3 regions of the Priestia sp. YIM B13489 genome follow, and region 1 is predicted to be linked to each of the others. Evidence: riboswitches for the same ligand, from Rfam matches in the RefSeq annotation. Region 1 holds a riboswitch; each other region holds the start of a gene.

Region 1 (4,312 bases):
TCACATCATTTAACTTCGTTTTTTCACATCTATTTTTTAAAATCCAGCTTTTAGCTTATTTTTTCTTTTTTAATACATAGCATCCATACAAAAGCTAGTCCAATATAGCCAAATATCGGATACAAAAACTCAAGAAGCTGGGCATATCCGAATTGCCCAATAATAAAGCAAGCCAAGATAATAAACGCAAAAGCTTGTTTGTCATTGAGGGGAAGAAATGACTGAAGCTGCTTAGCGATGCCAAATACATTTCCAATCAATGTAGTAAAAATCTCGCCCAACACAACTACCGTAAATAAAACATTCACCCACGCTGAGATATTTTTAACAACGGCACTCATCGGAATATCAAGTTGAAATGAATAAGGCAAATTGGAAAGGGCAAGATGAGTAGAAACAAGCATAAACGTAAGTACACAACCTCCTATTAAGGCCCCTTTTGTAATCACGCTCCTATCTTTCACCGAGCTTCCTAATGGGACCAAAACGGCCTGAGCCAAAGCTAGATTCAGGGAAATATATAAAAAGGGACTAACCGCCCACTTCCACTGCGTGACGAGCGTTAAATCCGGCTTCGTTTGAATCAGTGAGAAATAGCTGATATTCGGCATAAATATGATAAAAGCAAATGAAAGCATCATCGGCACAACAAGAGAATTAACCATTAAAATACCGTTAATTCCTTTTGCGATAAATATATAAGTTAAAACAATTGTAAAAATCATCCCAACAGGAGGCCACAGCCCAAACTGTTCTTTTCCTATTGCTCCCGTACTCGCTAGCATGACTGAAGTTACTCCAAATAAAATGACAATCATTACACCGTTTACCACTTTTCCAAGCACATCACCAAATAAATATGTATTAAGCTGCTGATAAGAAGAAGCCCCAATTGCGTGCGAAAGCAGCATCATTTTTGAACCTAGCCAAATAAAAAACAAGCCGCTGACCAAAATTCCGACCATTCCAAGTTCCCCGTACTGTGTAAAAAATTGAACGATTTCCTTGCCTGTTGCAAAACCGGCTCCTACAACGGTGCCTACATACGTAGCAGCAACCTGCAGCGTGAGTTTCCACCTTTTCATGCCCATCACCCTTCTATCCTTCATAGTTCACTATATGTAGAAACGATAAAAAAAAGACGAGCCTTTTCACGTGTAAATCTACGCACATCCCAGTGCTTGTGCCTTTTGGTTTATTTTTTTCATTTTCTTTTTGTATTTCTCACAAAAAACTCTTTAACCCCTAACATAACAGTCATTTTCAAACAAAATATACGGATATTTTCCCTTTAGCTTTTAAATTTTCCTCAATATTTGCTGGAAATTCACAATTTACTGTTGTATAATTTCTAAAAATCAGATAAATTATTAAATAAGTATTCTTTCTATTTAAAAAAATATGTTTCAATTATATACAATTGATTCTTATCATGAGAGGTGGAGGGACTGGCCCTTTGAAACCTCAGCAACCAGTCGTTAGAGACATGGTGCTAAATCCAGCAAGCAATTTATTGCTTGGAAGATAAGAAGGCGAAAAAAGTCTTCTTCTTAAGAAGACTTTTTCTATTTTATCGGCATATTGCATAAAACGAATCACTCGTGAAATAGAAGCGGAACAATTTAAGGAGGTTTTGACATGGGGTTACTTGAAGATTTAAAGTCTAAAATTTTAATTGGGGATGGTGCCACTGGTACCCTCCTTTACTCACACGGTATTGACAGCTGTTTTGAAGAACTAAACATCACCAAACCAGAAGAGGTTGCTCGTATTCACAGAGCCTATGTAGAAGCTGGTGCAAACGTTATTCAAACAAATACGTACGCTGCTAATTATCAAAAACTTGCCCGTTATGGATTAGAAGATTCAGTCAAAGACATCAATGTTGCTGGTGTAAAATTAGCGAAACAAGCTGCAAAAGATCAGGCTTACGTGGTTGGTACACTCGGCGGAATTCGTTCTTTCCAAAAAAACGCTATTAGTTTAGAAGAGGTTAAGCGAAGCATTCGTGAACAGATGTTTTGGCTTTTAAATGAAGGCGTGGATGGCCTTTTGTTTGAAACATACTATGATTTCGAAGAATTAAAAACCGTTCTTACACTGGCAAGAAAAGAAACGGATAAGCCTATTATTACTCACGTTTCCCTGCATGATATTGGCGTACTGCAAGATGGCCGCCCTTTAGCAGATGCATTAAAAGAATTAGAGGCGCTGGGAGCAGATGTTGTCGGGCTAAACTGCCGTTTAGGTCCTTATCATATGATTCAGTCTCTTGAAGAAGTACCGCTTCCTGATCGTGCTTTCTTATCTGCTTACCCTAATGCCAGCCTTCCGGCGTATGTGGAAGGAAAGCTGGAATATGAAACAAATGAAGACTACTTTGTAGAAAGCGCGCGTTTATTCCGCGAACAAGGGGTTCGCTTAATTGGAGGATGCTGCGGTACAACACCAGCTCACGTACGCGCAATGTCATCTGCCTTAAAAGAGCTGCCTCCGATTACAAGCAAAGTTGTTAAAATGAGACCTGCCGTTACGGTTCAAGAGCGTGAGCAGCAGGATAAACCTCATATGCATGAAATTGTGAAGAAGCGCCGCTCGGTTATCGTCGAGCTAGATCCGCCTAAACAGCTTGGTCCGACGAAATTTTTAGAAGGCGCAAAAGCACTTGATAAAGTCGGCGTAGATGCTATTACATTAGCTGATAATTCTCTTGCCTCACCTCGCATCAGCAACTTGGCAATGGCAACACTGATGCAGCAAGAAACAAAAGCACGACCGCTTATTCATATTACCTGTCGCGACCGAAATTTAATTGGACTTCAATCTCATTTAATGGGACTTCATACGCTAGGAATGAATCAAGTACTTGCAATTACGGGTGATCCGTCAAAAGTTGGCGATTTCCCTGGCGCCACTTCGGTCTACGATTTATCTTCATTTGACTTGATTAGTTTAATCGCTCAGTTTAATGAAGGACTATCTTATTCCGGCAAACCACTTGGTCAAAAAACCAATTTTTCCATTGCAGCTGCCTTTAACCCAAACGTGCGTCACTTAGACCGAGCCGTTCAGCGTTTGGAAAAGAAAATCGACTGCGGGGCTCACTATTTCATTACTCAGCCTCTCTATTCAACTAAGCAAATTGAAGAGGTATATGAAGCAACCAAACATTTAACAACACCGGTATATATCGGTATCATGCCGTTAACAAGCGCAAGAAATGCTCGATTTATTCACCATGAAGTACCTGGAATTAAATTATCAGAAGATATTCTAGAACGCATGGATGCAACGGGAAATGACCGAATCCGCGGTGAAGTCGAAGGTCTTGCGATTGCAAAAAGCTTAATTGATACAGCATATGAGTTATTTGACGGTATTTACTTAATTACGCCGTTTATGCGCTATGAAATGACCGAAATTCTAACACGCTATATTCATGACAAGCAACTTGTTACATCAGAAAGGAAGATATAAATGAGCTCACTTATCGAACAACAACTAAAGAAGCGAATACTCATCATCGATGGAGCAATGGGAACGATGATTCAAGATGCTGATTTAACCGCTGAAGATTTTGGCGGCGAAGAATATGAAGGCTGCAACGAATATTTGACTCGAACAGCGCCTCATGTGATTCAGCGCATTCATGAAGAGTACTTTGCAGCAGGTGCTGACATCATTGAAACCAATACGTTTGGCTCAACATCTACCGTACTTGATGAATACGATTTAGGTCACTTGGCGTATGAATTGAATATCGAAGCTGTGAAGCTTGCTTGTGCAGCCCGCGATAAATATTCAACTCCCGAATGGCCTAGGTTCGTAGCTGGAGCTATCGGTCCTACCACTAAAACTCTCTCTGTTACCGGAGGTATTACATTCCCTGAGTTAGTAGAATCGTATGAAGAGCAAGCTCGAGGTTTGTTAGACGGCGGCGTTGACTTGCTTTTAGTCGAAACCTGTCAAGATATGCTGAACGTAAAAGCCGCATTTTTAGGTATTACAGCGGCGTTTGAAAAACTAAAAACCGAAGTTCCTATTATGATTTCAGGAACAATTGAGCCGATGGGAACAACTCTCGCTGGTCAAGATATCGAATCTTTTTACTTATCACTGGAACACATGAAGCCTCTTTCAGTCGGACTTAACTGCGCGACAGGCCCTGAATTTATGACGGATCATATTCGCTCTCTTTCAGACCTAGCCACTTCAGCAGTTAGCTGTTATCCAAACGCTGGACTTCCGGATGAAGAAGGCAATTATCATGAATCCCCTGAGCTGCTTGCTCAAAAAATTAAAGGGTTTGCTG
Region 2 (4,312 bases), 710 kb from region 1:
AAAGCAGGCTTATCAAAACATGGAAGTCAATACAGAAGAAGTCACACTTGGTATTGCCACTGTCGAAGATGTAAATGAACAATTTTCCACAATCATGGAAGATGTTTTTGCTGCTCAAGAACAAATGAACAAAATGACAAAGGCAACAGGAGAGATTGATGGGTATTCGTTCAAGGTAATGGAGTCTGTCATGGGCCTTTCAGAGGTTGCTAAACAAGCAGCTGCTTATGCTGAAGAAGTAGCTGCGGCTTCACAGGAGGAGTTAGCATCTATAGAAGAACTTGTGGTGTTGGCAGCTACTTTAAAAGCTACGGTAAGTGAATCCTGAAGTTGATCTTGGTATATACGTAATGAGGCTGTGAAAAAAGTATTTTCGTTGCAGGAAGATCCGAACGATGAATGGAGATTCTTGATAGAGAATCCAACTTCGTTTAGATCTTTTCATGGTTATGTTGGACGTAGGTTTCATGTATGTAGGTGCTTCTAGCTACTGGTTGGAGGGCAAGATGAAGACTTCTGGGGGAAAAGGGGAAGAGGTGAGCCACCCAGGAGCATAAGTGACGAGGAGGCTTAGCTGCCGCCTGCGGAAAGCGAAGGTTTGCACGAAAATCGACAGCGGTGTAACAAACAGTCCAGCTCATGTATCCCATTTCTTCGTCTTCAGCTTGGAGTGATTTAGTTATGTCTCAATCTCTTTTGTTTTATTTATACCCTTTATAGAAAACGATAAATAGAATTGACACGTTATAAAAGCAGTTGTATAGTGAGTACGCAAGGCGGCAGTCTGTCTTTTTTAATTCTTAGTAAACTTATAAGTTAAATAAAATATTTAAGCACTACATAAGGAGGCGAAGAGATGAAAAATGAATTCCGTTTGGCAACAAATGACGACGCAGATAACTTATTGAACTTAACTCTACAAGCATATAAGCCTATTCGAGAGCTAGGCATTCCTTTCTTAGCAGCTACTGCTGATCTTGCCCTCGTTAAGAAAAATATTTCTCAAAACCTTTGCTATGTATATGAAGAAGATAAAAGAATCGCTGCAACTGTGTCTATACGAATGCCTTGGGGAGAACATCCAGGTCCGTTTGCTGTTCCGCATCTTTGGTGGTTTGCAGTAGACCCGTCGTTTGCCAGGAAAGGCGTTGGATCTAAGCTGCTGCATCTAGTAGAGGAAGAGATAATAAAAAATATGTTTAAATCACCAGGTGTGTCTTTAGGAACAGCAAAAGAACATCCTTGGTTAGTTGAGATGTATGAACGAAAAGGATATGTTCAAGCTAAAGAAAAGCGCCTTGCAGAAGGTTATACGACCGTATTTCTTTATAAAAAATTCAATAAGGTACACTCTTTGTCGTAAAAGATAGAGAAGTGATCCAAATTAAGAAATGTGAAAGAGTGATAAATATGACAGATCAATTACTACTAAATGAGTTAATAGACATACGCCGTGAGCTGCACCGGTTTCCAGAGCTTTCAATGAAAGAATATGAAACAACTAAACGTATTAAAAAGTGGTTAAAGCACTATGATATTTCTATAGCGGATGCATTCCAATTAGACGTAGGGACAGTAGCAGAAATTGTAGGAGGAAAGCCGGGACCTACTATCGCTATTCGAGCTGATATTGATGCGCTGCCAATTGAAGAAAAAACCAATCTGCCATTTGCTTCTGAAGTGAACGGTGTTATGCACGCGTGCGGCCATGATTTTCATACGGCTTCTATAATCGGAGCAGCTATCCTTCTTAAAGAGCGTCAGCACGAGCTTTGGGGTACGATTCGATTTATCTTTCAGCCAGCCGAAGAAACGGCTTCAGGGGCAAAAATGCTAGTTGAAAAAGGTGTGCTCGAAGGAGTGGAAGCGATATTTGGGATGCATAACAAACCGGATCTTCCTGTAGGAACCATTGGTATCAAACCGGGACCTTTAATGGCAAGCGTTGATCGTTTTGAAATTGACGTCAAAGGAGTAGGAGGTCACGCGGGTATTCCTGAAAAAACAATAGATCCGATTGCTGCTGCTGGTCAAATTGTTACTAGTTTACAAACCATTGTCAGCCGTAATCTCAGCCCCTTTCAAAATGTTGTTGTCAGCATAACTCAAATCCACGGAGGGAGCTCGTGGAACGTCATTCCTGACAAAGTAACGCTTGAAGGAACGGTGCGTACCTTTCAAGAAGAAGCGAGAGAAAAAATACCGGCTCTTATGAAACGAACTGCTGAAGGGATTGGCGCAGCTTTCGGGGCTTCAGTAGACGTTAAATGGTATCCATATCTTCCTGTAGTCAACAATGATGATAAGCTGGAAAAACTGGCTATTAAAGCGGCAGAGGATCTTAGTTATCAAGTCGTAGAAGCTGAACAATCGCCTGGAGGAGAAGATTTTGCCGTATATCAGCAGCATGTACCAGGATTTTTTGTATGGATGGGTACAGCTGGAGCATATGAATGGCACCATCCTTCTTTTTCATTAAATGAAGAGGCATTACTTGTAGCAGCTTCTTATTTTGCTAATCTAAGCTTTCGTTTTTTGAATTCATTCCATTACCGAAAAAATTAAAATATTTTTATTTTTCTATTTACGCGGATGGAATTGTTTGATAAAATAAATTTTAAATTAAAAAGTTATCACGAGTGGACGAGAGATCTGGCTCTTTGACTCCACAGCAACCTACGAATGTAAGGTGCTCCTACCAGCAAAGCATGTGCTTTGGGTGATAAAACGGGTGAAAAACTCATTTTGCATCAAAGCAAAATGAGTTTTTTTTATTTTTCTAAAAGGAGAGGGTTTTATGAGTCATACAGCAGTTGCAGCACATACAGGAGAGAAAGCATTAAAGGAAGCAGTGAAATTATTAGGAAAGCATTATCAAGTAGCTTATCGTGAGTTAGAAACATTTTATGAAATTGTGGTCGAAAACCATGTTCGTACATATGCTGTAGGCATAGATATTAAAGATATACAAAAAGCAAATGAACTAGAAATTTATTCATCATGCTGTTCCAAGCTTGAGCGAGTAGGCTGTCTTTTATAGAAGAAGTCTGCTCGCGCCTCTATTTTTTAAGTGTTTTTAAATAGAAAGCATGGTTTTTGACAAGCAAAGAATCTGGTGGGTATAATCAATACTCGCTAGGTTTTAAAATTAATCATAAATTGTCGAAATTTTTACACAAATTAAAGGTTACATTCGAAATGAATTGTGGTATGTTATAAAACAAGAATATTTTATGAAAGGAGCATTGAAATGGAAATGTCTCTTGAACACGGAAACGATGCAGGAAGCGAACAGCTTATTGATCGTATCCTAGACTTTTTAGAAGATGACCAAAAGTAAAAAAAGAGTGTGCGGTGCTATCCCTAGCCGCGCACTCTTTTTTTATCATGTGCGTAAAGACAGCGCCATACTATGATACATAGGGATAGGATGAAAGGGTCTCTGTCAAAGGGATTGACGAATGGTTTTGTTTGATAGAAAATTTAGAAAAAGGAAAGAGATGAAGGGTATGTCGAACAAAACATCTTTGTATCAAACAAAAGAACAGTTAAAAAAACTTGTAAGCGAATTGGTTTCTATACCTAGCGTGACAGGAACGATGGCAGAAGTGGAAATGGCTGAATCGATAGCATCATATTTATTGAAGCTGCCTTACTTTCAAAAAAATGAGCAAGTCGAGCTTCATTCAACAGGAGACGGGCGATCGATTGTTACAGCTTTTGTTCAAGGGAAAAATACGAACAAAACAGTTGTACTAGTAAGTCATTACGATGTAGTGGATGTACAAGATTATGGACAGTGGAAAAAGGATGCTTTTCACGCTGATACATTAACACGTACTTTTTATAACCATATGGAACAAGTTCCGGCGCACGTACAAAAAGATATGATAAAAGGAGACTGGCTTTTTGGCCGAGGAACGATGGACATGAAAGCAGGCATTGCCCTGCATATCAGTATGGTTGAACGAGCATGCAACGGAGAGTTTGACGGAAACATCCTGCTGCTGTCGGTACCGGATGAAGAAGTAAATTCGCTTGGGATGAGAAAAGCAGTGCCTGTTCTTTTAGAACTTGCCCGCAAACATCAGCTGGATTTTTCTCTCATGCTAAATGCAGAACCGGTGTTCAGCCGCTATCCTGGAGATCAAACGAACTATGTGTACTCAGGATCGATTGGAAAAATCATGCCAAGCTTTTTGTGTTATGGAAAAGAAACTCATGTAGGGGAACCGCTAGCTGGTTTAAATGCTAATTTACTAGCTTCTTATTTAACAAAAGAAATAGAATTAAACGTTGATTTTTGCGAAAA
Region 3 (4,312 bases), 1.3 Mb from region 1:
AGCTTTACGAATTAGAAAAAACGCTTAAGGCGCTTGGGTATAATATTGGAGGAAATTGGGATTACGACCATGGTTCATTTGACTATAAGATGAACGATGAAGTCGGCTATCAGTTTTTACGTATCCCGTTTACAGCTACGAATGGAGAGCTGGATTCTAAAGGAACAACCGTACAGATTGGCACGCCATTTTTACTTTCACATAAATATCAAATTGGTCTAGATGACGATGTTCACAATGGAAATGTTAGTGCTTCATTTAATCAGTTTGCAGAGCCCCAAGACGCAGACGCTTCATTTCCAGAAAAGTATATCAGCTTAGGAGAAGAGCTAATTAGAGAGGCAGAAAATGCGCTGCTTCAGTAATTGAAGGAACTATTCTTTTTTTAAACTCTCTAATTTTTTCACAAAAATATGTTCGTACATGACTTGACTAATCAACTCGTTTGTTTTAATCATTTCATTCACCCCCAAGTTTTGTGCATTTTGAATATGCTTTTTTGTTAAAAGTTCAACGATGCTGTAAATAGAAGGGTTCAATCCTTGCAGAGCGACTAACGTAACAATAGTATTCATGTCTGCATATTCTTCTGTCTTATGCTGATCGGCAGTAATCAGCACTTTTTTTGCGTACCGAGCGTTGGCAAGTTCTAATACTTCATAATGAGAGGGACTTCCTTTAATAAAATGAACGCGATCACAAATCATGGGATTTTTAGTCAGAGAGTCGTCGATAAGCACAATGTCTTCTTTATGAAATGCGTCGCGATAATACTCTAACACGAGTTTGGCGCGCTCATTCCACCCAACAACGATGAAGTGATCTTTTCCATAAAATTTTAAATTCCCTTCCAAATAAGCGCTCTCAGCAGAAACAGCAATTTTAGAAAGCGTGACAAAATAAGTAGTAATAAATCCCGTTCCGATCAGAACTAAAATAATTGCAGCTAACCTTCCAATCGTAGTGGTCGGAGCAAAATCACCGTACCCTATAGTAGAGATTGTAATAATAACCCACCAAATTCCTTCAAACACATTCCCAAACGTTTGCGGCTCTAGGAAATGTATAAGCATGCCAAAAAACAGAACAAGGCAGCCGATAATAAAAAGAAGCCGCACTAAAATAGAACGACGAAAAAGTCGAAATAATAGCCATTCCATCATAAAAAAACCTCCAGTGATTAGTCATAGCCACAGTATGACCATTTTTCACTGAAGGTATAAGATATCTTTATCTTTTTACTTCGTAATATTCAATCCATTCTTTGTCTGGACCGTAGAAAAATAAGTATCTTGCTCCATTTGGCAAAGTTACAATGTTTTCTTCCACAAATGAAACGCCTGCTGATTTTAAACGCTCAAACTCCTCTTCAATTCCGTCTACTGCCAGCGCAAAATGATGAACTTTACCTTCGTTAGGTAAGCTTGAGTTATACCCTTGAATTAACTCTACGATTACATTGCCTTCTAAACCTAGAAAAGCTAGCTTCAAAGACGGATCGGTATGTGGTAGTTTTTCGATGAGCTCTAATCCCACTTTTTGCGTATAGAACTCAATCGATTCTTCTATATCCTTTACTTGAACGCCTACATGTTCAAATTTTAAAATTGTCATATGCATCACCCGTATCTATAGTATGTAAAAACTATGAAATATATTAAAGAGAAAGGATATAGAAGTCAAGATAGGGCTGCTTATCAGGAAAGGGCTCTTAAATCATATTTTTGCTGGAGTGAATAGGGTAGAGGCTTCCATCAAGAGCAAACGAAATTTTGCCTGTTTCTTCAGATACAACTAAAATTAATGCATCCGATTTTTCCGACATTCCAATGGCTGCACGGTGACGTGTTCCCAATTTTTTGTTCGTTAAAATAATAGACGAAAGAGGTAAAACATTAGCAGCTGAAATAAGCTGATTATTTCTAATTAGGACGGCTCCGTCATGTAAGGGTGTCCCTGGATAGAACAGTGTCTCAACTAGCGTAGCGCTGACAGGAGCTTGAATAGGCATTCCTTTTTGAATAAGAGGGTCTACATTTTGTTCCCGTTCAATGACAATTAAAGCGCCGTGACGTTTCTCCGAAAGGTTATGAATAGCTAAAGACAGAGCAGCATATTCAAATGTATAAGGCGATAAATAATGGCGCAAGTAATAAGAGGCAGCCGTAGCTTGAACATCTTGAAATAACCTTCTCATCTCCTCAAAATCACATAGGATACAATGATCACTCGTGTCTAAATGTTTAATTAAATTAGAGGCTTCAGTTGAAATCTGCTGTAAATATGTTCGCACATTATTTTTAATTGTATCGTCTAATTGAAAAGGTTGTCTCTCCATCTTATATAGCTCCTATCTGTCAGTCAGTGTTATCTGTAATGTGTGCTAATGTGGGTGAATTATCCGTAAAGCTTATAAATCCCTTATTAATTTTATAGAGAGGTTTTGTGTTTTATTTAGCAAGAGAATATAAAAAGTTGGAGAAAAAAGAAAGCGTTTTATAAATTGATATGTTCACATTTGGGTTAAATTTACATATGTTGTTTTAAATAAAAGTATAGATATTTCTGTGAATTTAAAGTATAGTTTTCTTATCGGATATATGATTTTTAATGTTGACAAATATTCTAAATATGCTAAAATTTTTAAAAAATGCTTATCAAGAGTGGTGGAGGGATCTGGCCCGCTGAACCCCGGCAACCTGCTTAGCAAGGTGCTAATTCCAGCAAAGTGTGTATCATTTTGAAAGATAAGGTGAAAATTTATTGCCTACCCAGTCTTTCAATATGGAAGACTTTTTATTTTGATATAGCGCAAGCGATAATTTGAGGAGGGACACCAATGACTGTAACCCCCGACTTAAAACAAATTTTTGAGCATGTCGAAGCAAAGTAAGAATTAAATAGTTTCGCTGACTAGACACACTAGAGGCGGTTTTATCCAATTCTAGTGGGTAAAACCGTCTTTTTTTATTGGATAACGCGGATAACTAAGAATTGGAGTGAAGAAAATGGCAGACTTATATACGTACGAAAACTGGAGTGATACATTTCCAGAGTTCGACAGTGAAGATGAAACAAAAGGAGCCCTTTCAGCATTGCAGTGGGCGTATGATACCTACGGAGATTCAATTATTTACGCATCAAGCTTTGGTATCGAAGGAATCGTGTTAATTGATTTAATTTCAAAAGTGAAAAAAGATGCTGAAATTGTCTTTTTAGATACGGGCGTTCATTTTAAAGAAACATATGAAGTAATTGATGCAATTAAAGAACGCTTTCCTGATTTGCGTATTCATATGAAAAAACCGGATTTAACGCTTGCAGAACAAGCTGAGAAACATGGAGATGAGCTTTGGAAGAGTCAGCCTAACCTATGCTGTCAAATTCGAAAAATCATCCCGCTAAGGGAATCTCTTGCTCCTTATGATGCGTGGATTTCTGGTTTGAGACGCGAGCAGTCTGAATCTCGTGCCAACACGAATTATTTTAATAAAGATGAGAAATTCAAGAAAGTGAAAGTCTGCCCGTTAATTCATTGGTCCTGGAAAGAAGTTTGGCGCTATGTGTATAAGCATGATTTACCATATAACAAACTTCATGATCAAGGCTACCCAAGTATCGGCTGTGAGCCCTGTACCGCACCTGCCTACAATGTAGACGATTTACGTTCAGGAAGATGGGCAGGTACACAAAAAGTTGAATGCGGATTACACGAATCTTAAATACGAAAGAGCTGAATAAATGATGCTTTTATATGTTGCCTTTATCATTGCGCTTTTTTTTGCAATGAATATTGGGGCAAGCGGTGCAGCAGCAGCTATGGGCGTTTCATACGGCTCCGGTGCGATTAAAAAGAAAAGAGTAGCCCTGTTCATCTGTGCTGTAGGTATTGTGCTCGGAGCCATTATCGGAGGCGGCGAGGTGGTAAAAACCATCAGTTCAGGTATCATACCTGAAAAATTGCTGTCAGTAGAATTAGTTATTATCATTCTGGCTGCTGCAACGCTGTCACTCTTTTTCGCGAATTTAATTGGTATTCCTCTATCAACAAGTGAAGTAACGGTTGGTTCAGTTGTTGGAGTAGGCGTAGCTTATCAATCTCTGTATGTGGAAAAACTTTTAGTTGTCATGTCTTTTTGGATTATTGTTCCGCTGGTTTCATTTGTCATTGCTTTTTTGATTGGAAAAGTGATAAAACGCGGAGCGCATAAAAAAGAAGCAAAGGGAACGTGGAAAAGAGTTTTAACGATTTTAGTTATAGCGACGGGATTCTTTGAAGCCTTCTCAGCTGGAATGAATAACGTGGCAAATG

The links. Region 1 has a riboswitch for S-adenosylmethionine ahead of ACFX4W_RS23390 (bifunctional homocysteine S-methyltransferase/methylenetetrahydrofolate reductase). Riboswitches for the same ligand answer to the same signal wherever they lie in the genome.
Region 2: linked by a shared signal. The riboswitch ahead of ACFX4W_RS27205 (hypothetical protein) and the one ahead of ACFX4W_RS23390 (bifunctional homocysteine S-methyltransferase/methylenetetrahydrofolate reductase) in region 1 are both predicted to bind S-adenosylmethionine.
Region 3: linked by a shared signal. The riboswitch ahead of ACFX4W_RS16630 (phosphoadenylyl-sulfate reductase) and the one ahead of ACFX4W_RS23390 (bifunctional homocysteine S-methyltransferase/methylenetetrahydrofolate reductase) in region 1 are both predicted to bind S-adenosylmethionine.

What each region holds. Positions count from the first base shown of each region.
Region 1 covers NZ_JBHZOQ010000053.1:3,421,619-3,425,930, reverse strand. Annotated here, with positions in the region: gene ACFX4W_RS23395 (YkvI family membrane protein) at 51-1,085, opposite strand; SAM riboswitch class I at 1,425-1,531, shown strand; gene ACFX4W_RS23390 (bifunctional homocysteine S-methyltransferase/methylenetetrahydrofolate reductase) at 1,639-3,477, shown strand; gene metH (methionine synthase) at 3,478-4,312, shown strand, end outside.
Region 2 covers NZ_JBHZOQ010000053.1:4,127,157-4,131,468, reverse strand. Annotated here, with positions in the region: gene ACFX4W_RS27220 (methyl-accepting chemotaxis protein) at 1-328, shown strand, start outside; gene ACFX4W_RS27215 (GNAT family N-acetyltransferase) at 857-1,363, shown strand; gene ACFX4W_RS27210 (M20 peptidase aminoacylase family protein) at 1,411-2,565, shown strand; SAM riboswitch class I at 2,628-2,729, shown strand; gene ACFX4W_RS27205 (hypothetical protein) at 2,798-3,040, shown strand; gene ACFX4W_RS27200 (M20/M25/M40 family metallo-hydrolase) at 3,510-4,312, shown strand, end outside.
Region 3 covers NZ_JBHZOQ010000053.1:2,126,279-2,130,590, reverse strand. Annotated here, with positions in the region: gene ACFX4W_RS16650 (YugN-like family protein) at 1-365, shown strand, start outside; gene ACFX4W_RS16645 (potassium channel family protein) at 375-1,163, opposite strand; gene ACFX4W_RS16640 (VOC family protein) at 1,231-1,614, opposite strand; gene cdaS (sporulation-specific diadenylate cyclase CdaS) at 1,712-2,338, opposite strand; SAM riboswitch class I at 2,652-2,754, shown strand; gene ACFX4W_RS16630 (phosphoadenylyl-sulfate reductase) at 3,009-3,722, shown strand; gene ACFX4W_RS16625 (sulfate permease) at 3,742-4,312, shown strand, end outside.